2 regions of the Streptomyces sp. NPDC023157 genome follow, and region 1 is predicted to be linked to the other one. Evidence: riboswitches for the same ligand, from Rfam matches in the RefSeq annotation. Region 1 holds a riboswitch; the other holds the start of a gene.
The links. Region 1 has a riboswitch for S-adenosylmethionine ahead of ACZ3ZE_RS01790 (aminotransferase class V-fold PLP-dependent enzyme). Riboswitches for the same ligand answer to the same signal wherever they lie in the genome.
Positions count from the first base shown of each region.

Region 2: linked by a shared signal. The riboswitch ahead of thrC (threonine synthase) and the one ahead of ACZ3ZE_RS01790 (aminotransferase class V-fold PLP-dependent enzyme) in region 1 are both predicted to bind S-adenosylmethionine.

Region 1 is NZ_JBVHIL010000001.1:369,466-383,791, reverse strand. Features, by position in the region: gene qcrB (cytochrome bc1 complex cytochrome b subunit) at 1-1,315, shown strand, start outside; gene trpD (anthranilate phosphoribosyltransferase) at 1,458-2,522, shown strand; SAM riboswitch class IV at 2,657-2,773, shown strand; gene ACZ3ZE_RS01790 (aminotransferase class V-fold PLP-dependent enzyme) at 2,955-4,379, shown strand; gene ACZ3ZE_RS01785 (Lrp/AsnC family transcriptional regulator) at 4,473-4,754, opposite strand; gene ACZ3ZE_RS01780 (rhomboid family intramembrane serine protease) at 4,751-5,485, opposite strand; gene ACZ3ZE_RS01775 (hypothetical protein) at 5,650-5,892, shown strand; gene ACZ3ZE_RS01770 (NYN domain-containing protein) at 5,941-7,305, shown strand; gene ACZ3ZE_RS01765 (C40 family peptidase) at 7,562-8,593, shown strand; gene ACZ3ZE_RS01760 (C40 family peptidase) at 8,777-9,790, shown strand; gene ACZ3ZE_RS01755 (hypothetical protein) at 9,839-11,053, shown strand; gene ACZ3ZE_RS01750 (glycosyltransferase 87 family protein) at 11,109-12,401, opposite strand; gene ACZ3ZE_RS01745 (glycosyltransferase family 4 protein) at 12,489-13,631, shown strand; gene ACZ3ZE_RS01740 (hypothetical protein) at 13,681-14,199, opposite strand.
Region 2 is NZ_JBVHIL010000004.1:739,947-754,272, forward strand. Features, by position in the region: gene ACZ3ZE_RS18520 (hypothetical protein) at 1-835, shown strand, start outside; gene groL (chaperonin GroEL) at 1,073-2,695, opposite strand; gene ACZ3ZE_RS18530 (cold-shock protein) at 3,038-3,247, opposite strand; gene ACZ3ZE_RS18535 (MoaD/ThiS family protein) at 3,662-3,940, opposite strand; gene thrC (threonine synthase) at 3,956-5,242, opposite strand; SAM riboswitch class I at 5,260-5,403, opposite strand; gene ACZ3ZE_RS18545 (glucosyl-3-phosphoglycerate synthase) at 5,525-6,466, shown strand; gene ACZ3ZE_RS18550 (alpha,alpha-trehalose-phosphate synthase (UDP-forming)) at 6,611-7,966, shown strand; gene otsB (trehalose-phosphatase) at 7,981-8,829, opposite strand; gene ACZ3ZE_RS18560 (DUF3263 domain-containing protein) at 8,862-9,110, opposite strand; gene ACZ3ZE_RS18565 (extracellular solute-binding protein) at 9,134-10,408, opposite strand; gene ACZ3ZE_RS18570 (ROK family protein) at 10,619-11,569, shown strand; gene nagA (N-acetylglucosamine-6-phosphate deacetylase) at 11,569-12,714, shown strand; gene ACZ3ZE_RS18580 (1-phosphofructokinase family hexose kinase) at 12,836-13,774, shown strand; gene ACZ3ZE_RS18585 (hypothetical protein) at 13,904-14,323, shown strand.

The sequences.
Region 1 (14,326 bases):
GCGTGGTGGTCTGCTCATCCGGCAGATCCACCACTGGGCGGCGCTGATCTTCCTCGCCGGCATGTTCGTGCACATGATGCGCGTGTTCTTCACCGGCGCGTTCCGCAAGCCGCGTGAGATCAACTGGCTGTTCGGCTTCCTGCTGTTCTTCCTGGGCATGTTCACCGGCTTCACCGGTTACTCGCTCCCGGACGACCTGCTCTCCGGCACCGGTGTGCGCTTCATGCAGGGCGCGATCCTGTCCGTGCCGATCGTCGGCACGTACCTGTCGATGTTCCTGTTCGGCGGGGAGTTCCCCGGCGGCGACTTCGTCGCCCGGTTCTACTCGGCGCACGTGCTGCTGCTGCCGGGCATCATGCTGGGTCTCGTGGTCGCGCACCTCATCCTGGTGTTCGTCCACAAGCACACGCACTTCGAGGGCCCCGGCCGTACGAACAAGAACGTCGTCGGCATGCCGCTGCTGCCGGTGTACATGGCGAAGGCCGGAGGCTTCTTCTTCCTGGTCTTCGGTGTCATCGCGGTCATCGCGGCGATCGCCTCGATCAACCCGATCTGGGCCATCGGCCCGTACCGCCCGGACCAGGTGTCCACCGGCGCCCAGCCCGACTGGTACATGGGCTTCGCCGAGGGTCTGATCCGTGTCATGCCGGGCTGGGAGATCAACCTGTGGGGCCACACGCTGGTCCTCGGCGTGATGATCCCGCTGGCGATCTTCCCGGCGGTGCTCGGCGCGATCGCGGTCTACCCGTTCATCGAGTCCTGGATCACGGGCGACAAGCGTGAGCACCACATCGCGCAGCGCCCGCGCAACGCTCCGACGCGCACCGCCTTCGGTGTCGCCTGGATCACCGCGTACATGATCATGCTCGTCGGTGGCGGCAACGACCTCTGGGCCACGCACTTCCACCTGTCGATCAACTCGATCACCTGGTTCGTCCGGATCTTCTTCTTCGCCGGACCGGTCATCGCCTTCGTCGTCACCAAGCGCATCTGCCTCGGCCTCCAGCGCCGGGACAAGGACAAGGTGCTGCACGGACGCGAGTCCGGCATCATCAAGCGCCTGCCGCACGGTGAGTTCGTCGAGGTCCACCAGCCGCTCAGCCAGGGTGAGCTGCACCGCCTCACGGCGCACGAGCAGTACGACGCCGCGGCCCTGCCGCCGGCCGTCGACGAGAACGGCGTGGAGCGCAAGATCGGGCGTATGGAGAAGCTCCGGGTCAAGCTCAACAAGGGCTACTACGGCGCGGACAACCAGATCGTCAAGCCCACCGCCGAGGAGTACAAGGAGATCACGAGCGGCCACGGCCACCACTGATCATCTGACCTCCTGAAGCAGGTCGCCACGGCGAGAGCCCCGTCCATTCGATGGACGGGGCTCTTTGCCGTTCCCGCGGATCGATAGGGTGGGAAGGTATCCATCCCCGAAGATCACCGATCACCGATCGCCAGGAGCTGCCATGAGCGCTGCGACCCCCGCTGGAGGACTCGACTCGGCGGGCCGCTCCTGGCCCGCCGTCCTGGACGGCCTGCTGAGCGGCCGCGACCAGAGCGCGGAGGACACCGCCTGGGCGATGGACCGCATCCTGCGCGGCGAGGCCACCGCCGCGCAGATCGCCGGCTTCGTCGTCGCCCTGCGGGCCAAGGGCGAGACCGTCGAGGAGATCACCGGCCTCGTCCGGACCATGTACGAGCACGCCAGAACGATCGAGGTGCCCGGCCCGTCCGTGGACATCGTCGGCACCGGTGGCGACGGCGCCAAGACCGTCAACATCTCCACCATGTCGGCGATCGTGGTGGCCGGCACCGGCGCCAAGGTCGTCAAGCACGGCAACCGGGCCGCGTCCAGCGCCAGCGGCGCCTCCGACGTCCTGGAGAAGCTCGGCGTCAACCTGGAACTGACCCCGGCGCGGGTGGCCGAGGTCGCCGGCGAGGCCGGCATCACCTTCTGCTTCGCGGTGAAGTTCCACCCGGCGCTGCGCCATGTGGCGATGGCCCGCAAGGAGCTGGGCATCCGCACGGTCTTCAACTTCCTCGGACCGCTCACCAACCCGGCCCGGGTGCGGGCCCAGGCGACCGGCGTGGCCGACCCGCGGATGGCCCCGATCGTCGCCGGCGTCCTCGCCGAGCGCGGCTCCTCGGCGCTGGTCTTCCGCGGCGACGACGGTCTGGACGAGCTGACCACGACGGCGACCTCCCGGGTGTGGATCGTCCGGGACGGCACCGTCCGCGAGGAGTCCTTCGACCCGCGCGACGTCGGCATCGACATCGTCCCGGTGGAGGCCCTGCGCGGCGCCGACGCCTCGTACAACGCCGATGTGGCGCGCCGTCTGCTGGCCGGCGAGACCGGCCCGGTACGGGACGCGGTGCTGCTCAACTCGGCGGCGGCGCTCATCGCGCTGGAACCGGGGGAGGGCACCCTGACGGAGCAACTGCGCGTGGGCATGGCCAAGGCGGCCGAGTCCATCGACTCCGGCGCCGCCCGCCGGGCCCTGGAGCGCTGGATCGCCGCCAGCAACGCCTAGCAAGCGCCACCGCCCCCGTACGCGGTCTGTTACTCGGTCCCGCACAAGGCCCGTACGCGGCCCGCACGCAGCCCCGTTCCGAATGCCGGGACGGGGTTGCGTCGTCGTGATCGACTGGCATAGGTTCTGTGGCAGGTCATGAGTGACAGCGACAAAGCCCCGGCTGGCTGTCCGGCAACCCTCCGTCCGTGGCGGGGTGCCCCGGGTGAAGACCAGGCCGTACGAGCAGAAGCCTGCGGCAAGCGCGGACCCCTGCGCACAACCCTGGGGTCCTTGGTCCTCTAGGGAGCAGTGTCTCGTGAGCAAGCGAATGCGTTAGGGCCGTCGGCCCACTTCTTCACCGAACACCCGTACGGGGCACCCCTTTCCTCGCGCTGCCCCGCGGGCTCTTTCACGCCTTTTCGCGCCCCTTTTCCGCCGGGAGATACCGTCATGTCCGCATGCCCGAACGCCGCCGCCGCCACCGCCACCGTCTCCGCCGCCTCCGGTGAGTCCGCCGAGTCCGCCGCGTCGGCGGACCCCTGCTGCGCCGCCCCGCTGCCGGTCCTCGGCCGGGACGTCACCGTCCCGCTCGTCACCGGCGGCGAGGTCAGCTACGCGGCGCTCGACTACGCGGCCAGCGCCCCGGCCCTGCAGCGTGTGTGGGACGACGTCGCCGCGTACGCCCCGTACTACGGCAGCGTCCACCGCGGTGCCGGCTACCTCTCCCAGCTCTCCACGGACCTCTTCGAGAACAGCCGCGCCACCGTCGCCGAGTTCCTCGACTGCCGCCCCGACGACCAGGTGGTCTTCACCCGCTCCACCACCGACTCGCTCAACCTGCTCGCCCAGGTGATCCCCGCCGACTGCCAGGTCTTCGTCTTCGAGACCGAGCACCACGCCTCCCTGCTGCCCTGGCGCGACGCCCGGGTCACCTACCTCAACGCCCCGCGCACCCCGCGCCAGGCCGTCGAGACGCTGGAGCGGGCGCTCGCCGACCGCGACCCCTACGGCCCCGCCCTGGTCTGCGTGACCGGCGCCTCCAACGTCACCGGCGAGCTGTGGCCGGTGCGGGAACTCGCCGCCGCCGCGCACGCCCACGGCGCCCGGATCGTCCTCGACGCCGCCCAGCTCGCGCCCCACCACCCTGTCTCCGTACAGGAGTTGGACGTCGACTGGATCGCCTTCTCCGGGCACAAGCTGTACGCCCCGTTCGGCTCCGGCGTCCTCGCCGGACGCGCCGACTGGCTCCAGGACTCCGAGCCCTACCTCGCCGGCGGCGGCGCCTCCCGCACGGTGGCCCGCCGGGCCGACGGCGGGGTCGACGTGGAGTGGCACACCACCGCGGCCCGGCACGAGGCCGGCTCGCCCAACGTCATCGGCGTCTACTCCATCGCCTCCGCCTGCAAGGCGCTCACCGAGGCCGGCTTCGACCAGCTCGTCGCCCGTGAGCGGCACCTGATCGCGAAGGTTCGCGAGGGCCTGGCCGAGGTGCCCGAGGTGCGGGTGCTCTCGCTCTTCGGGGACGACGCCCCCCGGGTCGGCGTCATCTCCTTCGTCGTGGACGGCTGGAACAGCTCCCACTTCGCCGCCGCGCTCTCCGCCGAGTACGGCATCGGCGTCCGCGACGGCCTGTTCTGCGCCCACCCGCTGGTGCGCACCCTGCTCGGCAGCGACCCGCAGGACCCGGGCGAGTGCGGCGCCCCGGAGGCGGCCCCCGGCGAGCGCTCCCTCAACGCCATCCGCGTCAGCTTCGGCGCGGGGACGCCCGACGAGCACGTGGATCGGTTCGTCGGCGCGGTGAGGCAGCTGGTGCGCGAGGGCGCCCAGTGGAAGTACCGCACCGAGGACGGCCGCTGCGTGCCCGACCGCGGCTGAGCTCCTTCCCCCGTACGAGTGAAGCCGGCCTCCCGTGCGGGAGAGGCCGGCTTCACCGTGTGTGCGGGGTGCCGCGGGCCGGAGCCCGCGGGCTCAGGACTCCAGGCCGATGGCGAAGGCCGCGTCCAGGTCGTTCTGGGAGTAGGCGCGGAAGGCGACATGGGTGTCGGTGCCCTCGACGCCGGGGATCTTGCTGATCTTCCCGGGGATGACGTCGGCGAGGTCGTCGTGGCGCGGCACCCGGACCATGGCGATCAGGTCGTACGTCCCGGTCACCGAGAAGACCTCGCTGACGCAGTCGATCGAGGCGATGGACTCCGCGATCTCGGGAATGCGGTCCACGCTGGTCTTGATGAGCACGATCGCGGTGATCACGGCTGGCTTTCTCCCTCGGTGGCCGCGGCTGGTGGCTTCACCTTAACGCCACCTCTGTACCGGCCCCACGCGTAGAGGAAGCCGATCGCGAACCCCACCACGTGCGCCAGGTACGCCACCCCCGGCCCCGCCCCGGCCGAGCGGGCCGCCAGCCACTGGAGCACGAACCAGAAGATCAGCACGATCCAGGCCGGGAATCTCAGCGGCAGGAAGAAGAGGAAGGGGAAGAGGCTGGTCACCCGGGAGCGCGGGAAGAGATAGAGGAAGGCCCCGAGCACCCCCGAGATCGCCCCCGACGCCCCCACCAGTGTCTGTGTGCTGTCCGCGTGCGCCGCCGCGTAGCCGAGCAGCGCCAGACCGCCGCACCCCAGATAGAACAGGGCGAACTCGGCCGGCCCCATCCGCTCCTCGGCCATCGCGCCGAAGACGTACAGGAACAGCATGTTCCCGAGCAGGTGCAGCCAGCTGCCGTGCACGAAGAGCGCGGTCAGCGGGGTGAGCAGGGCGCGCGGCCGTCCGTTCACCAGCTCGGCCGGGATCACGCCCCAGCGTTCGAAGTACGCGCCCTGCGCCGCCAGCAGCCGGTCGCCGGTGCCGTACCCCGGGTTGAGCCCCGACACCGGGCTCATGGCGAAGAGCAGGACGCACAGCGCGATGAGGCCGTACGTCACGGTGGGCCCGTTCCGGGTCCCGTGCCACGCGCCGAGGGCCGTGCGCCGCCAGTCGATCATGGACAGATCATGGCGTACCGGGGTCCACCTGGACAGAGTGCCTCGCCGTGACACGGGGTACCCGCGAGGCCGTAGGGTTACGGGCAGACTTCCGCAGTCCGACGGCGCACCGCGGTCCCGTACAACCCCGGAATTCCAGGGAAAGCCCAGAAAGAGGCGGCACGATGACGACGGTTCCCCTGCCGACCCCGGAGACCCGCTGGCGTTGCACGCTCTGCGGCAACCTGACCCGTTTCGACGTCACGCGGTCCTCCAAGGTCGTCGAGTACGTCCATCTGGACCTCGCCGGTGAGCCCAAGGTCGAGGAACGCGAGGTGGTCAGTGAGACCATCGAGTCGGTCCGCTGCCGCTGGTGCAACGCGGTGGACCAGATCGAACTGGTGGACAGGCCGGGTTCCGCTTCCTGAGAAGCGGCCCGCGAGGGCGACGACGACAGGGAAGTGGGGTGACGGATCGTGGCGCAGCCCGCGCACGGTGAAGAACCGACGGGCTCGGCGGACGACGCCGCCGAGGCGCTCGACCGGCCGCTGCCCGAGCCCGTACGGCGCAAGGTGGTCGCGCTGGTCGCGGACGCCTTCGGCGGCCTGACCGTCGCCGAGCTCCCCGGACCGCTGCGTCAGTACGCCCGCTTCACCGCCTCCCGGCGGGCCAAGTTCGCCGGGAACGCGATGGCGGCCGCCCTGGAGAGCGACCCCCTGTTCCGGCAGCGGATCGGCGAGCGCTTCAAGGAGGCCGAGCCCGAACTGGCCGGCGCCGTCGAGTCCGGCTCCCCGCCCGCCGCCGCCGACCCCGTCGACGTGGCCGCGGCCGCCTACGTGCTGCGCCCGGCCGGCTGGGGCAAGCTGGTCGCCGCCGCCGGCGAGGAGGCCGAGCGCGCCGACGCCGAGCGCGCCGACGAGGCCGGCCGGCGCGAACTGGAGCGGCTGCGCGAGGAGGTCGCGCACGCCCGGGAGCGCGCCCGGTCCGAGACCGAGCAGCTGCGCCACGACCTGGAGGCGGCCCGCAAGGAAGCGGAATCGCTTCACCGCAAGCTGCGCAGCGCCCAGAGCGACGTGAAGCGCGGCGAGGCGGCGCTGCGGCGCGTCCAGGCCGAGATCGACTCGGCCAGGACCGAGTCCGCCGCCCAGGTCTCCGCCGCCGAGAGCGAGAGCCGGCGGCTCAAGGCCCGGCTCGGCGAGGTGGAGGCGGCCCTGGAGACCAGCCGCCGCGCCGCCCGCGAGGGCCGCTCGGTGGAGGACATGCGGCTGCGGCTGCTCCTGGACACCGTGCTCGACGCCGCCCAGGGGCTGCGCCGCGAACTGGCCCTGCCGCCGGTCTCGATGCATCCCGCGGACACCGTGGACGCGGTGGAGCCGGGCCGCATGTCGCCGAAGGACATCGCGGCCCGCGCGCTGTCCGAGACCGACCCGGCGCTCCTGGACCAGCTCCTCGAACTGCCCCAGGCGCACCTGGTGGTGGACGGCTACAACGTCACCAAGACCGGCTACCCGACGATGCCGCTGGAGAAGCAGCGGCTGCGGCTGCTCGGCGGTCTGTCCGCCCTCGCGGCCCGCTCGGGCGCCGAGATCACCTGTGTCTTCGACGGGGCCGAGCTCGCCGCCCCGGTGCTGCTCGCGCCGCCGCGCGGGGTGCGGGTGCTGTTCTCCAAGCCCGGTGTCACGGCCGACGAGTTGATCCGTCAGCTGGTCCGGGCCGAGCCGCCGGGCCGTCCCGTGGTGGTGGTCTCCACCGACCGCGAAGTGGCCGACGGGGTCGCCAAGTCCGGTGCGCGCCCGGTCGCGTCCGCCTTGTTGCTGAAGCGGCTTTCGCGTCTCACGTGAAGGATCGTAACGTCTGCGCCTGATGTCCTTTTTCTGGTCCGCGCAGGGTCAAGTGACCATTACTGCCTGTGTGATGTGTGCGAATACTTTGTTGCCCGAGCGAGATTTTGCCTATCGGGATTTGAACTGATCACAAGATGGTCACTAGGGTCGGGGTTCGAACCTTCGCGCGGTTGATCATCCATCCGGGATGGCGGCGAGGGGCCCGCCTGCCGCTTACCCGGTCGGCGGCTGAAGGAAGAAGGAGCTCGCCTTCGTGGCGTCCCACCGTCGACCCAAGCAGCCGAGCCGCACCCGTGTGACCGTGCTCACCGCCACCGCCGGCCTCGCCGTCGCGATCTCCGCCCAGAGCGGCGCCTCCGCGGCCCCCGCCAAGCCGAAGATCGACGAGGTCAAGTCCAAGGTCGACAAGCTCTACCACGAGGCCGAAGAGGCCACGGAGCAGGCCAACCTCGCCGAGGAGCGCCGCGGCAAGCTCCACAAGGAGATCGACGCCCTCCAGGACAAGGTCGCCCGCGGCCAGCAGGACCTCAACACCCTGCGTGGGCAGATCGGTTCGGTCGCCAGCGCCCAGTACCGCTCCGGCGGCATCGACCCGGCGCTCCAGCTCTTCCTCTCCGCCGACCCGGACACCTATCTCGACAAGGCGTCCGCGATCGACCAGCTCGGCGCCAAGCAGGCCGACGTGCTCCAGTCGATCCAGGCCAAGCAGCGCACCCTCGCCCAGGAGCGCACCGAGGCCGCGACCAAGCTGGCCGACCTCGAGGACGTCCGCAAGACGCTCAACGAGAAGAAGAACAAGGCCACCGCCAAGCTGGCCGAGGCCCGCAAGCTGCTCAACACGCTGACGACCGCCGAGCGCGCCAAGATGCAGCAGGACGAGCAGCGCGCCAGCCGCGACGCCGGCGACCGCGTCGAGCTCGGCAACGAGGTGCCCGCCTCCGAGCGCGGCGCCGCCGCCCTCAACGCCGCCGCCACCCGCATCGGCAAGCCGTACTTCCGCGGCGCCACGGGCCCGAACTCCTTCGACTGCTCGGGTCTGACGCAGTGGGCCTACCGCCAGGCCAACGTCTCGCTCACCCGCACCACCTACACGCAGCAGAACGACGGCGTGAAGATCGGCCGCAGCCAGCTCAAGCCGGGCGACCTGGTCTTCTTCAACAACCTGTCGCACGTGGGCCTGTACGCGGGCAACAACACCATCCTGCACGCCCCGAAGCCGGGCGCCTACGTCCGCTACGAGTCGATGGACTACATGGGCACCTTCCAGTTCGGCGTCCGTATCTGACGCGACGGCGGCTGCCCTCCGAACGGGTGGTTCGCCGGATCCTGGACTGACGTGACGCCCCGCCGGTGACCTGTGGTCACGGGCGGGGCGTCACTTTGCGTGTCCGGCGGCTTCGTTGGACCTGGGGTGATCACCGGCTACTGTCTGCCGCGCCAGTCCGTCGAACCGAACGGAGCGCGTTCCGTGGCGTCCCACCGACGACCCGCCAGGGTCACCGTCCTCACCGCAGCCGCGGCCACCGCGGCCACGGCCCTCGGTGCCGTCCCCGCGCACGCCGACCCGGGCGCCGCCGGCCCCGAGGCCACCCGCGCCACCGTCGACCGCCTCTTCGAGGAGGCCGAGAAGGCCACCGAGGGCTACAACCAGGCCGACGAGAAGGCCGACCGGCTGCGCAGGACCGTCTCGCTCGCGCAGGACGGCCTCGCCCGCGGCCAGGAGCGCGTCAACCGCATGCGCGGCGCGCTCGGTTCGGTGGCCGGCGCCCAGTACCGCTCCGGCGGCATCGACCCGGCCCTCGCCCTGCTGCTCTCCTCCGACCCGGAGACCTACCTCGACCGGGCCTCGGTGCTCGACCGGGCCACCGCCCGCCAGGGCGCCGCCCTCGCCGAACTCCGCCGCGAGCTGCGCAAGCTGGCCCAGGAGCGCACGGAAGCGGGCCGCGCCCTCGCCGAACTGGAGCGCAGCAGAACCGAGGTGGCCCGGCACAAGCGCACCGTCGAGCGGAAGCTGACCGAGGCCCGCCGGGTGCTCGCCTCGCTCTCCGCCGACGAGCGGGCCGGCTACGAGCGGGCCTCCCGCTCCGGCCGCGACTCCCTCGACGACGCGCTCCCGCCGCTCGCCGACCTCGGCCCCTCCCGGGCCGCCGCCGCGGTGATCGCCGCCCGCAGCGCCATCGGCAAGCCGTACGTGTGGGGCGCCACCGGCCCCTCCGCCTTCGACTGCTCGGGCCTGATGGTCTGGTCGTACCGGCAGGCCGGGATCGCCCTGCCCCGCACCTCCTCCGCGCAGCGGTCCGCCGGCCGCCGGGTGCCGCTCTCCCAGGCGCAGCCCGGCGACCTCGTCACGTACCGCAGCGACGCCAGCCATGTGGCCATCTACGCCGGCAACGGGCAGGTCATCCACGCGCCCTACCCGGGCGCCCGGGTCCGCTACGACCCGGTGAACATGATGTCCCACGTCACCGTGACCCGGGTCTGAGCGGCCGGCCGGGGCCCGCCGCCGCCCCCGCCCCGTACGATCGGGGGCGTGGCAGGTCAGGGGAGCGGAAGGGCGCGCGGCGCGGCCGTGTGCCTGGCGGCGGCCCTGCTGGTGCTGACCGGCTGCACGGCTCCCGCCCCCGCGGACCCCGCGCCCGGGCAGATCCAGCACCTGCTCGACCGGCACGCGCGGGCGCTGCGCGACCGGGACGCGGCCGCCTATCTCGCGGCCCTCGACCCCGCGCTCGCACCCGCCGCCCGCACCGAGTTCGACCGGCTCGCGACGCTCCCGCTGGACGGCTGGCGGTACCGGGTCACCGACGTCGACCGGACCGGCGGCGGCCGGGCCACCGCCAGGGCCGAGCTCGGCTACCGGATCAAGGGCTACGACTCCGGGCCGGTCACCGCCGAGCGGGTCCTGGAGCTCGCCGAACGCGACGGGCGCTGGTACGTCACCGGCGACCGCCCCGCCGAGGGCGCCCCGCAGCAGCTGTGGCAGCAGGGCGAGGTGCGGACCGTGACCGGCCGGCGCAGCCTCGTCCTCGGCGTGGGCCAGAGCCCCGAGCGGCTGCGCGAGATCGCGGCCGAGGCGGACCGGGCGGTGCCCGCCGTCGGGGACGCCTGGCACGGGAAGTGGGCCGGCCGGATCGTGGTCCTGGTGCCCGCCTCCGTCGAGGCGATGGGCGGGCTGCTCGGCGCGCCGGCCGCCTCCTACCGGGGCATCGCGGCCGTCACGACCGGCGAGAGCGGCGGCGGCCCGTCGGCCCCCGCCGACCGGGTCATCGTCAACCCCGACGCGTACGCGACGCTCGGCTCCTTCGGCCGGCAGCTGGTCCTCACCCATGAGACCACCCATGTCGCGACCCGCGTCCAGACCACGAAGGCCACCCCGGTCTGGCTCTCCGAGGGCTTCGCCGACTGGATCGCCTACCGGGGCACCGGCCGCACCGCCGCCCAGGCCGCCCCCGAACTGCGCCGCGCGGTCCAGGCGGGCGACGCGCCCGCCGCCCTGCCCGACGACAAGGACTTCACCTTCGGCGGCGACCAGGAAGCGATGGCCCGCGCCTACGAGGGCGGCTGGCTGGCCTGCGAGCTGATCGCCGCGCACTGGGGCGAGGCGAAGCTGACCGCGTTCTACCGGGCGGTCGGCGCCCACCCGCAGCGCGAGGGCGCCCTGGAGAAGGCGCTGAAGGACGTCCTGGGCACCACCCCGGAGGAGTTCACGGCGAGCTGGCGCACGTATGTGGGGGAGCGGCTCGCCTAGGAGCTCCGCTCCGGTGTCCGGGAGGGCCGGTCACTGCGCACCGTCGCCGAGGGCGTCAGGAGGAGGCCGGGACCGGGGTCTTCTCCCGCTCCGCGGGGGCCGGGGCCGGGGCCGGCACCGCCACCGGCGTCAGGCGCGGCTCCGTCACCGTCTGGCGCCACAGGATCCTGCAGGCCGACAGACAGGCCGCGACGAGCAGGCCGTTGCGGACCAGGAGCAGCGCGATGCCCAGCGGGTCGCTGTGCGAGACGTGCGAGAACCACACCGGGAACTCGAACTGCGTCACCGCCGTCGCCCACAGCACCAGATGCGCGGGCCGCCGCATCCGGCTGGCCCGGTAGACCAGGCACACCGCCGCCAGGCCCACCAGCCAGATCATGTACTGGGGGCTGATCACCCGGCTCGTCGTCACGAACAGCAGCACCGCGACGAAGGCCGCGTCCGCCGTCGTGGTCGTGGCGAAGCGGCGGGTCCGCAGCCGCCACACCAGGAGCCAGCCGAAGGCGGCGAACGTCAGCACCATCGCCGCCGTGGACACCGCGGAGACCCCCGGGCCCAGGAACTCGATCGAGCCGTAGTTCATCCGCGCCTCGCCCTCCCAGCCGAAGTTCTTCGCCACATGGAAGACGAGCGCGCCCAGCGACTCGACCTCGGTGCCCCGGTCCCGCTGGAAGCCGAGGAAGGCGAGCGCCCCGGGCGCCGCGAGCACGCACAGCAGCAGCACCCCGGCCGCCGTGCCGACCGCCGTCGGCCAGGAGCGCAGGGTGGCCCGGCCGCGCGCGGTGCCCGCGAGCAGCAGCACCGGCCAGACCTTCAGCATCGCCCCGAACCCGGCCAGCGCGCCGAGCACCGCAGGCCTGCGCACCGCCGCCAGGAGGCCCGCCACCGCCACCGCCGTCACCATCAGGTCGTAGCGCGCGTACGCGGTCGGCCCGAGCAGCGCGACACCGGCGATCCACAGCCACGCCCCGCGCATCGAGCGGCCCGGCCGCCGCCCCGCGTACACGAGCAGCCCGAAGACGACGGCGTCGCACGCCAGGCTGAGCACGAAGAAGGCGGCCGAGTAGCCGAGGAAGGGCAGCAGGGCGGGGGAGAGGATCGCCAGCGCGGCGGCCGGCGGGTACTGCCAGGTGACGTCGTCCAGCGGGAACGTGCCGGTCCGCAGGACCTCGTACCAGCCCTGGTAGATCTGCTCGACGTCGCTCGTCACGTCCGGGCCCGGGATCACCACGACCTTGAAGACGCAGAGCAGCAACAGGACCCGGGTGACGGCCCAGATGCCGACGGGCAGCCGCAGCCGTTCGCGTGCCGGGCGGTCCGGTGCCGTCGTGCCCACTGCGCCCGTCATACCTGTCCTGTTCCTGTCCTGTCGGTCCGCCGGGGCGGAGGGTGGTGGTGCCGGGCTGGGGCCGGGGCCACGGTACTGTCGGCCACGATGCACAAGACCCTGATCGTAACCAACGACTTCCCGCCGCGCCCCGGTGGAATCCAGGCCTTCCTGCACAACATGGCGCTGCGCCTGGATCCCGAGCGGATCGTCGTCTACGCGTCCACGTGGAAGCGCAGCCGTGAGGGCATCGAGGCGACCGCCGCGTTCGACGCGGAACAGCCTTTCACGGTCGTCCGCGACCGCACCACCATGCTGCTCCCGACACCTCGGGTCACCGCCCGGGCCACCGCGCTGCTGCGCGAGCACGGCTGCGAGTCCGTCTGGTTCGGCGCGGCCGCCCCGCTCGGCCTGATGGCCCCCGCCCTGCGCCGCGCGGGCGCCCGGCGTCTGGTCGCCACCACCCACGGCCACGAGGCGGGCTGGGCCCAGCTGCCGGCCTCCCGGCAGCTGCTGCGGAGGATCGGCGAGGGCACCGACACGATCACCTACCTCGGCGAGTACACCCGCTCCCGGATCGCCGCCGCGCTCACCCCGGCCGCCGCCGGGCGCATGGTGCAGCTCCCGCCGGGCGTCGACGAGAAGACCTTCCACCCCGACTCGGGCGGCGCCGAGGTGCGCGAGCGGCTCGGGCTCAGCGACCGCCCGGTGGTCGTGTGCGTCTCCCGGCTGGTCCCGCGCAAGGGCCAGGACACGCTGATCCAGGCCATGCCCGAGATCCTGCGCCGGGTGCCGGACGCGGTCCTGCTGATCGTCGGCGGCGGCCCGTACGAGCCGGAGCTGCGCAAGCTGGCGGCCCGCACCGGCGTGGCCGCCTCCGTGCGGTTCACCGGCGCCGTGCCGTGGGCGGAGCTGCCCGCGCACTACGGGGCGGGCGACGTCTTCGCGATGCCCTGCCGCACCCGCCGCGGCGGCCTCGACGTCGAGGGCCTCGGCATCGTCTACCTGGAGGCCTCGGCCACCGGCCTGCCGGTGGTCGCGGGCGACTCCGGCGGCGCCCCGGACGCCGTCCTCGACGGCGAGACCGGCTGGGTCGTCCGCGGCGGCGTCCCCGAGGAGTCCGCCGACCGCATCGCCACCCTCCTCCTCGACCCCGAGTTGCGCGCCCGCATGGGCGAGCGCGGCCGCCGCTGGGTCGAGGAGCGCTGGCGCTGGGACCTGCTGGCCGAACGGCTGAGGGAACTGCTCTAGCGGGTGCCTCGGGCGGGGGCGGCCGGTCCGGCCTCCCCCGCCCGCCCGGCTAGCCGGGCAGGTAGTCGGTCAGGGCGCAGCCGTCGACGAGCAGCTTCTCGTTGCGGTAGCCGTCGGGGACCTTGAAGCCCTTCTCGCAGGTGAAGAGGAGGACGCCGGAGTCGAGCAGCGCCTTGGCGGTCTTCTCGTCGCCGGGGAACAGCGCGAAGTCCTGCCCGACCAGCACCCGCACGCCCTTGCCCTTGGCGGCGGCGGCCTTGTTCGCCTGCTGGAACTTCTCCATGTCGGAGACGGACGCCAGCGTGACGGTGTCCTTGTCGTCGTCGCCGCACACCCCGCGCTCGGATATCGCCCAGGCCGGGTCCGCGGCCTGCTCGCGCAGGGCGCCGCCGCCGTTGGTGCGCAGGTCGCTGCACATGGTGTGGGCGCCGACCAGTTTCTCCATCGCCGCCATGTCGCCGGCCGCGGGCAGCCCCGCGTCCTCGCCCCAGGCGCTGCTGCACCCGGTGAGCGTGACGAGGGCGGTGAGAGCCGTGCCCAGGACGGCGGCGGTGCGCTTGAGCCGCATGACTTCCTGCTTCCGTTTCGTATCGGTGTGGCGGCACGTGACCTCCATGGGCCACATGACGGAATCGTCCGTTCCGATCCCGGCGCGCGCGAACGCCCCCGGCCGGCCCGCGTCGCGGGCCCGCCAG
Region 2 (14,326 bases), on a different contig from region 1:
CGCGCCGCTCGCCGACCAGCAGGTCCGGGTGTCCCTCGGCCGCGACGGCCGCGCGGGCTACCAGGTGTTCAAGACCGTCTCGACCGACGCCGACGGCCGCTTCACGGCCCAGTTGCCGTCCGCCCCCGGGGTCCGGCTGGACAGCTGGGTGGTCTCCACCGACGACCCGTTCCTGTACTTCCCGGCCGTCACCGCTCCGCTGGTGATGCCCCAGGAGAGCCGGGTCCTCGTCTACCGCGGCCTGCTCGCCGCGGACGGCAAGGTCAACGCCATCGGCGCGTTCCGTCCCACGTACAACCCGGGCCAGTACTACGGGTCCAGCGCCGCCCAGACGCTGCTCCTGGAGACCTCCGCCGACGGCCGCACGGGCTGGCGCACCCTCGCCACCGCGTACCCCTCCTCCTTCCCCGGCACCTACAGCCTCAACGGCCGGAGCCAGGGCGGGTACTTCCGGGTCCGGCACCCGGTGAGCGACATGTTCGCCGAGTCCGCGAGCAACGTGTTCCGGATGGTCCGCACCCCCGCCCGCGTCGTCTCCGTCAACGCCGCCCCCGAGCCCGTCCGCAAGGGCGCCGTGGTCACCGTGACCGCCGGCGTCCAGCAGCAGGTCGGTGGCGCCTGGAAGGCGTACGGGAACGCCCCTGTGAGCCTGTGGTTCCAGGCGCGCGGCCAGTCGGCCTGGAAGCAGCTCGCGACCGGCCGTACCGCCGCCAACGGGGTGGCGACGCTCAAGGCCAAGGCGACCGTGGACGGCTGGTACGTCGTCCGGTACAACACCGACGGCTCGCACTTCAACGCACCGGCCGCGGTGGCCGACTACGTCGACGTCCGCTGACGTCGTACGCGGGAACGACTGAAGGGCGGCACCCCACGGGGTGCCGCCCTTCGGCGTTCAGCGATGAACAGCTGATCCGCTGCGCAAAACCCGAGGGCGGCACCCCCTGATGGGAGTGCCGCCCTCGGCAGGACTGAGGTCGACCCCGGTCACCGGACGGAGTCCGGTGCAGCGTCCCGAAGCCTGACCGGCCGCCTGCGGCCGGTCAGTGCGAGGGGCGCATCCAGAGGATCAGACTCAGAAGTCCATGTCACCGCCCGGCATGCCGCCGCCGGCCGGCGCGGACGCCTTCTCCGGCTTGTCGGCGATGACGGCCTCGGTGGTGAGGAACAGGGCCGCGATGGACGCCGCGTTCTGCAGCGCGGAGCGGGTGACCTTCGCCGGGTCGATGATGCCCTCGGCGATCATGTCGACGTACTCACCGGTCGCGGCGTTCAGGCCGTGGCCGACGGGGAGGTTGCGCACCTTCTCCACGACGACGCCACCCTCGAGACCACCGTTGACGGCGATCTGCTTGAGCGGGGCCTCCAGGGCCAGCTTGACGGCGTTGGCACCGGTGGCCTCGTCGCCGTCCAGCTCCAGCTTCTCGAAGACCGCGGAGGCCTGCAGCAGGGCGACGCCGCCACCGGCGACGATGCCCTCCTCGACGGCCGCCTTCGCGTTGCGAACGGCGTCCTCGATGCGGTGCTTGCGCTCCTTGAGCTCGACCTCGGTCGCGGCACCGGCCTTGATGACGGCCACGCCGCCGGCCAGCTTCGCGAGGCGCTCCTGGAGCTTCTCGCGGTCGTAGTCCGAGTCGCTGTTCTCGATCTCGGCGCGGATCTGGTTCACGCGACCGGCGACCTGCTCGCTGTCACCGGCACCGTCGACGATGGTGGTCTCGTCCTTGGTGATGACGACCTTGCGGGCGCGGCCCAGCAGGTCGAGGCCCGCGTTCTCCAGCTTGAGGCCGACCTCCTCGGAGATGACCGTGCCGCCGGTGAGGATGGCGATGTCGTTCAGCATGGCCTTGCGGCGGTCGCCGAAGCCCGGGGCCTTGACGGCGACGGACTTGAAGGTGCCACGGATCTTGTTGACGACCAGCGTCGACAGAGCCTCGCCCTCGACGTCCTCGGCGATGATCAGCAGCGGCTTGCCCGACTGCATGACCTTCTCCAGGAGCGGGAGCAGGTCCTTCACGGAGGAGATCTTGGAGTTGACGATCAGGATGTACGGGTCATCCAGGGCCGCCTCCATGCGCTCCATGTCGGTCGCGAAGTACGCCGAGATGTAGCCCTTGTCGAAGCGCATGCCCTCGGTGAGCTCAAGCTCGAGCCCGAAGGTCTGCGACTCCTCGACGGTGATGACGCCTTCCTTGCCGACCTTGTCCATCGCCTCGGCGATGAGCTCGCCGATCTGGGTGTCGGCGGCGGAGATGGAGGCCGTGGAGGCGATCTGCTCCTTGGTCTCGACATCCTTCGCCTGCTCGAGCAGGGCGCCGGAGACGGCCTCGACGGCCTTCTCGATGCCGCGCTTGAGGGCCATCGGGTTGGCACCGGCGGCCACGTTGCGCAGGCCCTCGCGGACGAGCGCCTGGGCGAGGACGGTGGCGGTGGTCGTACCGTCGCCGGCGACGTCGTCCGTCTTCTTGGCGACTTCCTTGACCAGCTCGGCGCCGATCTTCTCGTACGGGTCCTCGAGCTCGATCTCCTTGGCGATGGAGACACCATCGTTGGTGATCGTGGGGGCGCCCCACTTCTTCTCGAGGACGACGTTGCGGCCCTTCGGGCCGAGGGTGACCTTGACGGCGTCAGCGAGCTGGTTCATGCCGCGCTCGAGACCGCGCCGGGCCTCCTCGTCGAACGCGATGATCTTGGCCATGTGAAGTGGTCCTCCCGGACTGGGGTGGATAACGCTCCTGGACCGCGCCGACGCCCGCGACGGACGGCCTGCGAGCCCTGTGGTTCCTTGCCCCACCTGGCCGCGGGCCTCATCTGCCCGATCCTCGATTAAGCACTCTCACCTTCAGAGTGCTAACGCCAATGATTAGCACTCGCCCCATGCGAGTGCAAGCGACTACCGAGGATCGGTCACCCCTGGGAGCACGAGCCGGGCGCACACGCCGGGCGCACATGACGAGGAGCCGGACATGACGAGGGGCCCGCATCCGGTCTGGATGCGGGCCCCTCGACGGAAGTGCGTCGGTGGCCGATCGCGCCGCGCTCAGGCGGAGGCGGCGAGCTTGACCATGTCCGCCTGCGGGCCCTTCTGGCCCTGCGAGATCTCGAACTCGACCCGCTGCCCTTCTTCAAGGGTGCGGTAGCCGTCCATCTGGATCGCGCTGTAGTGGACGAAAACATCCGCACCACCGTCGACCGCGATGAAGCCGTAGCCCTTCTCCGCGTTGAACCACTTGACGGTGCCCTGAGCCATGCCTAACTCCCCTATTACTGGCCCTTGCGCGGGGCCGCACTTCGCGGACCCGGGTCAGACCCTGCGCCGGAACGCGTCGACCGCGGCTGAATGTATCTGCCCAACTGCCCTCTGCAACAGGTCAATCGGACGAGAATTCTGGGCAGCACGGAAAGGCGAATTGGGGAGAATCCCTTGAATTCCGGGTCAAGTCGGGCCGGGCAAAGCGCGCAGAAGGTACACAAGGCACGGGCACTTTGGCTGCTTCTTGTCGCGCACGGGCGCATTCTCATATGCGTCTGGCATGAGCAGCGGCGGGGACTTCCCCAACTCTACCCCGCTCAACCATGCAGAATTGCCCCCTCCGCTTCTTCTCGCGGAAGGGGCAATTCAGATAAGACGGATACCGCGGGTAAGCGCGGAGGGGGCGACGGCTCAGCAGCCGCCGGCGACCGCCGGGATGATGGAGACGCCCGCGCCGTCCGGCGTCGCGGTCTCCAGGCCCTGCTCGAAGCGCACGTCGTCGTCGTTGACGTACACGTTGACGAAGCGGCGCAGCTTGCCCTGGTCGTCCAGGACGCGGGCGGCGATGCCCCCGTGGTTCTTCTCCAGGTCGGCGATGACCTCGGCGAGGGTCGCGCCCTCCGCCTTCACCTCGGCCTGGCCGCCGGTGTAGGTGCGGAGGATGGTGGGGATGCGGACGTTGACGGCCATGGGTTCACGTACCTTTCAGTGGGCCAGGCCCGCGTCGCGGAACGCGTCCAGGCTCGGGCGGATGGTGGCGGTCGCCTGAGAGGTGTCGGCCACCGCGTCCAGGGTCTTGAGGCCGTCGCCGGTGTTGAGGACCACGGTCGTCAGGCTCGGGTCGATGAGACCGGCCTCGACCAGCTTCCTCGTGACGCCGACGGTCACGCCGCCCGCGGTCTCGGCGAAGATGCCCTCGGTGCGGGCGAGCAGCTTGATCGCGTCGACGACCTGCTCGTCGTTCACGTCCTCCACGGCACCGCCCGTGCGGCGGGCGATGTCGAGCACGTACGGGCCGTCGGCCGGGTTGCCGATCGCGAGGGACTTGGCGATCGTGTTCGGCTTCTGCGGCTTCACGACGTCGTGGCCGGCCTTGAAGGCGACGGAGACCGGGGAGCAGCCCTCGGCCTGGGCGCCGAAGATCTTGTACGGCTTGTCCTCGACCAGGCCCAGCTTGATGAGCTCCTGCAGACCCTTGTCGATCTTGGTGAGCTGGGAGCCGGAGGCGATCGGGATGACCAGCTGGTCGGGGATGACCCAACCGAGCTGCTCGCAGATCTCGTACGCGAGCGTCTTGGAGCCCTCGCCGTAGTACGGGCGCAGGTTGACGTTGACGAAGCCCCAGCCCTCGCCGAGCGGGTCGCCGATGAGCTCCGAGCAGAAGCGGTTGACGTCGTCGTAGTTGCCCTCGATGGCGACGAGGTCACCGCCGTAGACACCGGCCATGACGACCTTGCCCTGCTCCAGGTCGTGCGGGATGAACACGCAGGAGCGGAAGCCGGCCCGGGCGGCGGCGGCGCCGACGGCACCGGCCAGGTTGCCGGTGGAGGAGCAGGACAGGGTGGTGAAGCCGAAGGCGCGGGCGGCCTCGATGGCCTGGGCGACGACCCGGTCCTTGAAGGAGTGGGTCGGGTTGCCGGAGTCGTCCTTGACGAACAGCCTGCCGGGCTCGACGCCGATCTCGCGGGCCAGGTTGTCGGCCTTGACGAGCGGGGTCCAGCCGGGGTTCAGGTTCGGCTTCTCGGCGACATCGGCCGGGACGGGCAGCAGCGGGGCGTAGCGCCAGATGTTGGCGGGGCCGGCCTCGATGCGCTTGCGCAGCTCCTCCGGGTCACCGGAGGGCAGGTCGTACGCGACTTCGAGCGGGCCGAAACAGAGCTCACAGGCGAAGATCGGGCCGAGCGGGAAGGATTCGCCGCATTCGCGGCAGGAGAGTCCGGAAGCGGGACCGAGGTCGACGGTGGTTCCGGGTGCGACGGTCTGTACAGCCATGGAGGCGAGGCCCTTTCTCCTCATCTTTCCCATGACGAATTTTTCGCCATGAGACGGATTTGGCACCTTCCCTAGTCGGGGACCTCGCTGGAGGACGAGAACCGACTGGAGGGTTGCCGGGGCTTCAACGGGCCGTTTCCCTCTGCCCCTCTGGATGAGCGGTATTCGATTGTGAGACGCGGTCGGCACCCCGACATGCATCGGGGATCCGCGTTGTTCAAGACTGTAACCGAAGGCTACGAAGGTGGAGAGGGTCGTCCGATCCGCGAGATGGAGATCACGTTGCTGGAAGAGGTGGAGCGCTGGCTGGCCCGGCGGTCCTGGTCCGTCGCCGACCGCCCGCTGGAGCGCGTCCTCGCCGCCAAACGGGGGACGCGGGTCAGCGTGGTGCTGCCCGCGCTGAACGAGGAGGCGACGGTCGGCGCGATCGTCTCCGTGATCCGCCGCGAGCTGATGACCGAGGCCGTCCCGCTGGTGGACGAGCTCGTGGTGATCGACTCGGGCTCCACGGACCGTACGGCGGAGGTGGCGGCGGCGGCCGGCGCGCGGGTGGTGGCGCGCGACGCGATCCTGCCCCGGATACCCGCGGTGCCCGGCAAGGGCGAGGTCCTGTGGCGGTCACTGATGGTGACGACCGGGGACGTGGTCTGCTTCGTGGACGCGGACCTCAGGGACTTCTCCGCGGACTTCGTCACCGGCATCGTGGGCCCGCTGCTCACCGAACCGGACGTCGACTTCGTGAAGGCGATGTACGACCGCCCGCTCGGCGACGCCCCTGGTCAGGGCGGTCGGGTGACGGAGCTGGTGGCGCGCCCGCTGCTCAATCTGCACTGGCCGCAGCTGGCCGGCTTCGTCCAGCCGCTGGGCGGCGAGTACGCGGCGCGGCGCTCGCTGCTCGAACGGCTGCCGTTCCCCGTCGGTTACGGAGTGGAGCTGGGCCTGCTCGTCGACGCGCTGCACACGGTGGGCCTGGACGCCCTCGCACAGGTGGACGTGGGGGTGCGCAAGCACCGGCACCAGGACGGGCGGGCGCTGGGCCGGATGGCGGCCGCGATCTACCGGACGGCGCAGCTGCGTCTGTCCCGGGGACATCTGGTGCGCCCGTGGCTGACCCAGTTCGAGCGGGGCGAGCGGGGCTTCGAGCCGCACACGTACCCGGTGGACACGGAGGAGCGCCCGCCGATGGCGGAGATCGCGGAGTACGCGAGGCGGCGCGTGGCGTAGCGCCGGACAATGATCTTTTCCGCCCCCCTCGACAGGGAGCGGCTTCGACAGGGAGCGGCTCCGGCCGCGGCCCGGCCCTCGGCCGGAACCGCCCGTCTGGTATCCGTACGTTTGAGCGTTTACCGGACGGGCTAGGTTCGCCGTATGGCTACCGTCCTCGTGGCATCGAACCGCGGCCCGGTCTCGTACACCGTGCGTGACGACGGCTCCCTGGACACCCGGCGGGGCGGCGGCGGGCTCGTCTCGGGTCTGAGCGCCGTCTCCTCGGAGGGCGGCCTCTGGGTGTGCGCGGCGCTCGGCGACGGCGACCGCGAGGCCGTGCGCCGCGGGGTCGCCGAGCCGGGCGTACGCATGCTGGACATCGACCCGGAGGTGTACGCCGACGCGTACAACGGCATCGCGAACTCGGTGCTCTGGTTCCTCCACCACCACCTGTACGACATCCCGCGCGAGCCCGTCTTCGACGCGGACTTCCGGCGCCGCTGGGGGTCCTACCGCGCCTACAACCGCGCCTTCGCCGAGGCGCTGGCCGAGGCGGCGGACGAGGGCGCGGCGGTCCTCGTCCAGGACTACCACCTGGCGCTCGTCCCCGGCATGCTCCGCGCGCTCCGCCCGGACCTGCGGATCGGGCACTTCACCCACACCCCGTGGGCGGCGCCCGGCTACCTGGCGATGCTGCCCGACGACATCCACCGCGAGCTGGTCGAGGGCATGCTCGGCGCGGACGAGCGCGGCTTCCACACCCGCGCCTGGGCCGCCGCCTTCCTCGCCGACCCGCTCGTGCCCGACACCACCCGGGTCGCCGCGTACCCGCTCGGTGTCGACGCCGACGAGCTGCGCGCCCTGGCCCACCGCCCCGCGGTCGACGACCGCCTGGCGGCGCTGCGCGCCGAGGTGGGCGACCGGAAGACGATCGTCCGCGTGGACCGTACGGAGCTGTCCAAGAACATCCCACGCGGCCTCCTCGCCTACCGCGAACTCCTCGCCACCCACCCCGAGTGGCGCGGCCGGGTCGTCCACCTGGCCTCCGCGTACCCCTCCCGCCAGGACCTGGAGGTCTACCGCGCGTACACGGCCTCGGTGACCGAGCTCGCCGAGGCGGTCAACGCGGAGTACGGCACCCCCGACTGGCAGCCCGTCCTGCTCTCCGTCCAGGACGACTTCACCCGCTCCCTCGCCGCCTACCGGCTCGCCGACGTGGCCCTGGTCAACCCCGTCCGCGACGGCATGAACCTGGTCGCCAAGGAGATCCCGGTCGTCTCCGACGAGGGCTGCGCCCTGGTCCTGTCCCGCGAGGCGGGCGCGTACGAGGAGCTCCACGAGGACGCCCTCACGGTCAACCCGTACGACGTGACGGCCACCGCCGAAGCCCTCCACACCGCCCTCTCGATGCCGGCCCCCGAACGCGCCGAACGCACGAAACACCTCGCGACGGCGGCGACGGCGCTGCCGCCGCGGGAGTGGTTCCTGGAGCAGCTGGGGGCCTTGCGCCAGGCCTGAGGGAGGCGGGGCGCCTAGGTGTTCCGGATCGCCTCCGCCAGCGCGGCCAGGAGTTCCACGACCGCCGCCGGTCCCGGGACCGTGAGGTCCGCGCGGTCGGCGAGGTCGGGGACGGACTCGGAGGCCGAGGCGGAGCAGACGAGGAGGCCGGGGGTGCCGTCGGAGCGGAGCTTCTCGACGGCCGCGTACGCCGGGAGGTCGCCCAGGTCGTCGCCCGCGTACAGGACGGACCCGGCGCCCAGCTCGTGGACGTAGTCGGCGAGGGCGACGCCCTTGTCCATGCCCGGAGGGCGGAGCTCCAGGACCATGCGGCCGGGTTCGAGGACCAGGCCGTGATGGGTGGCCAGATCGCCCAGGGGGCCCTTCAGGGCCTCGAAGGCGCCCTGCGGGTCGTCGGCGCGGCGGGTGTGGACGGCGACCGCGCGGCCCTTCTCCTCGATCCAGGTGCCCGGCCAGGCGCCGATCCGGTCGAGGAAGCCGGGGAGCTCGGCGCGGACCGACGCGACGCCCGGGTGCGGGGCGGCGGCGTGGACGGTGCCGGTGACGGCGTCCCAGCGTTCGGCGCCGTAGTGGCCCAGGACCACGAGGTGCTCCAGGCCTGGGACGCCGGCGAAGCCCCCGTAGCGGACCGCGACCCCGGCCGGGCGGCCGGTGACCACGGCGACGGAGGCCACCCGGGGGGCGAGGGCGGCCAGGGCGGGGACGGCGCCGGGGTGGGCGCGGGCCCGCTCGGGGTCGGGGACGATCTCGGCGAGCGTCCCGTCGAAGTCGAGGGCGACGACGGCCTTCTCGGGGCGCGCGAGGAGCGCGGCGAGACCGTCGCGGCCGGCGGCCGTGGTCGGGTGCGGAAGGCTGCTGACCATGTTCACGACCCTACCCACGCGCGGGCCTCCCGTCAGCGGCGCGATTCCCGTTCCGCCCGCACCCGCCGGAGGCGGTTCACCGTGACCGGGTCGTGGGCGAGGGCCCGCGGGTCGTCGAGGAGGGCGTTGAGCAGCTGGTAGTAGCGGGTCGCGGAGAGGCCGAGCTGTTCGCGAACCGCTCGTTCCTTGGCGCCGGGGCCCGGCCAGGAACGCCGTTCCATGGCCAGGACGGCCTGCTCGCGCTCGCCCAGCTCGCCGGGTTCGGTGGGTCCGGTGGTCATACAGACCAACTTATGCCGCCGTCCTACTCCGCGTTCTCCGCCGCCGTCGCCTCGCGGGCGATCCGGCCCAGGATCTCGGCCGGCTTCGCGTCGGGGGCGACGGCCTTGCCGATGTCCTTCTTGACGGCGCCGCTGACCCGGGCCCAGGAGGTCTTGCCGACCGGGGGGAGCTGGGAGTCGGGGAGGGCCTGGAGGAATTCGCGGAGGTCGGCGTGGGCCGGGTCGGACTCCATGCTCGCGGAGGCCGTGATGGTGGCGGGGAGGAGGCCGTTGTCGCCCGCGAACTTCAGGACGTTCTCGTCGTTGAAGGCGAAGTCGAGGAAGGCGCCGATCTCCTTGCGGTGCCCGTTCTGCTTGAAGCCCATGATCCAGTCGGCGACGCCCATGGTGGCCCTGGCCTTGCCGGACGCGCCGGGCAGGGCGACCTTGCCGACCTTGACGCCCTTCTTCTCGGCCTCCTGCATCAGGGACGGGTGCCCGTTGAGCATGCCGACCTCGCCGCGGGCGAAGGCCGCGAAGGCCTCCTTGCGGTTGAGCTTGCCGGGGGCGACGGGGCCGGTGAGGCCCTCGGCGACGAGGTTGGTCCGCAGCCACTCGAAGGTGCGGATGTTCGCGTCGGAGTCGATCTTGTAGTGGTCGGTGGCGTCGGTGTAGCCGTCGCCACCGCTGAGCAGCCACATCATCGTCTCGGCCTGGGCCTCCTCGGGCCCGAGCGGCAGCGCGAAGGGGTACTTCACGCCCTTCTTCTCCAGCTTGCGCGCGGCGGCGGCGAGCTCGTCCCAGGTGGTGGGCGGCGCGGTGACACCGGCCTTCTCGAAGAGGCCCTCGTTGAAGAAGAGCAGCCGGGTGGAGGCGACGAAGGGCAGCCCGTACTGGGTGCGCTTGTTCTCGCCGGCCGCGACGAGCGGGGCGAGGAAGTTGGCCTGGACCCGGATGGAGAGGAGCTCGTCGGCGGAGTAGAGCTGCCCGGCGGCCGCGTAGTCGGCGTAGGCGCCGATCTGGGCGATGTCGGGGGCCTGGCCGGCCTTGACCAGCTCGGCGACCTTGCGGTCGACGTCGTTCCAGGACTCGATCTGGACCTGGACCTTCACGCCGGGGTTCTTCGCCTCGAAGGCGGAGACGACGCCGGCCCAGTACTTCTTGGTGGAGTCGCCGCCGGCGAGGTCGTAGTCGGCGGCCACCAGCTTGAGGGTGACGTCGCCGGTCTCACCGCTCAGGGTGCCGCAGCCGGAGAGCGCGCCGGTCAGGCCGAGTGCGGAGGCCGCCGCGGCCAGTCCTATGAATCGTCGCCGCTGCACAGCTGTAACCCGCCCTTTGCTCATCGTCTGTTCGCCGTCGAACCCCCGTGAGCGGCAAGTTTCCCCCGCCGGAACAGGGGAGGTCTACACCACTCGCATATCGCTTCTGCAACGCATCACGGCCCGTCACCCCGTCGAATTTGTATCCGTGCGCAACAATCCTCCACAGTGGACTAGACCTTTCGGGTCCTCACGCGCGAGACTGTCCCCGTGAGACACGTCATCGCCCTCGATGTGGGCGGCACCGGTATGAAGGCCGCCCTGGTCGGGGCCGACGGCACCCTGCTCCACGAAGCCCGTCGCGCCACCGGCCGCGAGCGCGGGGCCGAGGCCGTCGTCGAGACGATCCTCGGCTTCGCCGAGGAACTGCGCGCCCTCGGCCAGGAACGGTACGGAGAGCCCGCCGCGGCCGCCGGAGTCGCCGTCCCCGGCATCGTCGACGCCGAGAACGGCATCGCCGTCTACGCCGCCAACCTCGGCTGGCGCGACGTCCCCATGCGCGCCCTGCTCAGCGAACGGCTGGGCGCCATCCCCGTCGCCCTCGGCCACGACGTGCGCACCGGCGGCCTCGCCGAAGGCCGCATCGGCGCCGGGAACGGCGCCGACCGCTTCCTCTTCGTCCCGCTCGGCACCGGCATCGCCGGGGCCATCGGCATCGGCAGCGAGATCGAGGCCGGCGCCCACGGCTACGCGGGCGAGATCGGCCACATCGTGGTCCGCCCCGGCGGCATCGCATGCGGCTGCCGCCAGCGCGGCTGCCTGGAGCGGTACGCCTCCGCCTCCGCCGTCTCCCAGGCCTGGGCCACCGCCTCCGGCGACCCCGACGCCGACGCCGCCGACTGCGCCAAGGCCGTCGAGTCCGGCGACCCCGCCGCCGCACGGGTCTGGCAGGACGCCGTCGACGCCCTGGCCGACGGCCTGGTCACCGCACTCACCCTGCTGGACCCCCGCACGCTCATCATCGGTGGCGGTCTGGCCGAGGCAGGGGAAACCTTGTTCACACCCCTACGGGCCGCGGTGGAGGAGCGCGTCACCTTCCAGAAGCTGCCCGCCATCGTCCCGGCGGCCCTCGGGGACACCGCCGGATGCCTGGGCGCGGGCCTCCTCGCCTGGGACCTGCTCGCCGACCAGCGCCCCACCGACTCGGAGGTATCCGCCTGATGGCCGTTTCCACAGTTCTCACCGGGGCCCGCGTGGTACTGCCGACCGGGATCGTCGAGAACGGACGAGTGATCGTCGAGGACGGCCGCATCGCGGGCGCCACCCGCGAGGACGCACCCGCCCTCGACCTCACCGGCCACTGGCTCGTGCCCGGGTTCGTGGACATGCACAACCACGGCGGCGGCGGCGCCTCCTTCACCTCCGGCACCGTGGACGAGGTGCTCACCGGCGTCCACACCCACCGCCTGCACGGCACCACCACCGTCGTCGCCTCCTTCGTCACCGGCGAGATGGACTTCCTCACCCAGCGCGCCGGACTCCTCTCCGAACTGGCCGAACAGGGCGAGATCGCCGGCCTGCACTTCGAGGGCCCGTTCATCTCCCCGTGCCGCAAGGGCGCCCACGACGAGACCCTGCTGCGCGACCCCGACCCGGCCGACGTGCGCAAGCTGATCGACGCGGGCCGCGGCCAGGCCCGCATGGTCACCCTCGCCACCGAGCTGCCCGGCGGCATCGACTCCGTACGTCTGCTCGCCGAGCACGGCGTGATCGCCGCGATCGGGCACACGGACGCGTCGTACGAGCAGACGCAGGCCGCGATCGACGCGGGCGCCACCGTCGCCACCCACCTCTTCAACGCGATGCCCGGCCTCGGGCACCGCGCGCCCGGTCCCATCGCCGCGCTCCTGGAGGACGAGCGGATCACCGTCGAGCTCATCAACGACGGCACCCACCTGCACCCGGCCGCCCTGGAACTCGCCTTCCACCACGCCGGCGCCGACCGGGTCGCGTTCATCACCGACGCGATGGACGCCGCCGGCTTCGGCGACGGGCGCTACATGCTCGGCCCCCTGGAGGTCGAGGTGAAGGACAGCGTGGCGCGGCTCGTCGAGGGCGGCTCCATCGCCGGCTCGACGCTGACGCTGGACCGCGCGTTCAAGCGGGCGGCCACCATCGACCGGCTGCCGGTGGAAGCGGTCGTCCAGGCCCTCTCCGCCAACCCGGCCAGACTGCTCGGCGTCTACGACCGGGTCGGCTCCCTGGAGCCCGGCAAGGACGCCGACCTCGTCGTCCTCGACGCGGACTTCGAACTCAAGGGCGTCATGCGCAAGGGCGCCTGGGTGGTCGAGCCCCAGCTGGGCTGAGCACCGACGGCGTACCTGAAATCACGTCACGGCGGTTGGTCCAGGGTCTGGGCCAACCGCCTTCTGTTTGGCATGATCAGGGCGCCAGCAGCGCTGACACGAGACGACAGGGGTGGCGCCGGTGATCCTCACGGTCACCCTCAACACGGCGGTGGACCTGACCTACCGGGTCCCCGCCCTCGTCCCGCACGCCTCGCACCGCGTCACCCAGGTCATCGAACGCCCCGGCGGCAAGGGCCTCAACGTCGCCCGGGTGCTCGGCGCCCTCGGCCACGAGACCGTCGTCACCGGCTTCGCCGGCGGGGCCACCGGCGCGACCCTGCGCGAACTCCTCGCCCGTACGACGGAAGGGCAGCGGGTCCACGACGCGCTGGTCCCCACCGAGGGCCCCACCCGGCGCACCATCGCCGTCGTCGACGCGGCCAGCGGCGACACCACCCAGCTCAACGAACCCGGCCCGGTCATCGCCCCCGCCGAATGGGCCGCGTTCACCGCCCGCTACACCGCACTCCTCGACGGGGCGCGGGCCGTGGCGCTCTGCGGCAGCCTCCCGCCGGGCATCCACGTCGGCGCGTACGCCGAACTCGTCCGGCTCGCCCGGGGCGCCGGCGTCCCCGTCCTCCTCGACACCAGCGGCGAACCGCTCCGCCGCGGCATCGCCGCCCGCCCCGACCTGATCAAGCCCAACGCCGACGAACTGGCCCAGCTCACCGGCTCCCGTGAACCCCACCGCGCCACCCGCGACGCCCGCCGCCGCGGCGCCCACGCGGTCGTCACCTCGCTCGGCCCCGAAGGCCTGCTCGCGGCCACCCCGGAGGGCCTGTGGCAGGCGGCCCCGCCCGCCCCCGTCCGGGGCAACCCGACCGGCGCCGGCGACTCGGCCGTCGCCGCGCTCCTCGCCGGCCTGGTCGACGGCACCGACTGGCCCACCCGCCTGGCCCACGCCGTCGCCCTCTCCGCGGCGACCGTCCTCTCCCCGGTGGCCGGCGAATTCGACGAAACGGCCTACGAGACGATGCTCCCCCGCATCACGGTCCAGACCCCGGCTACGGCGGCCTGACCCGGCCGCTGCACACCCGTGCTGCCCAGGCGCTTTCGGCCACCCCCGATCCGCCCAAAAGGCGCATTGAACACACTCCCGCGCACGGCCGAACATGGATGATCATCTCGGCCGTTCGAAAGGACACCCATGCGCAGGAAACTGGCCGCAACCGCCGGAACGCTCGCGACCGGACTCACTCTCGTGCTGTCCGCGCCAGGCTCCGCACACGCCGAAACGACAAGCGGCTACGTCACGTGCACGACGACCGGAGCCTACGGCGAGTACTTCTACAGCAACTACAGCGGTCCGGGCGCCACGATCAACGTGCAGATGAGCCTCACTGACACCCTGGCCGACGGCAACTCCGTGCGGGTCCGCATGATGTCGAAGGACGTCAACGGTGCCGTCACGTACTACCAGTGGCGTGCGAACGCCGGCGGCGCCAACACCACGAAGAAGTGGACGACGACGGCTTCCCACGCCAGGGGGCTCTTCGACATCGGTATCCAGGTGGCCCGGTTCAACAGCGACGGCACCCTGCGGAACAGCTGCGCCCAGTGGTCCTGAAGC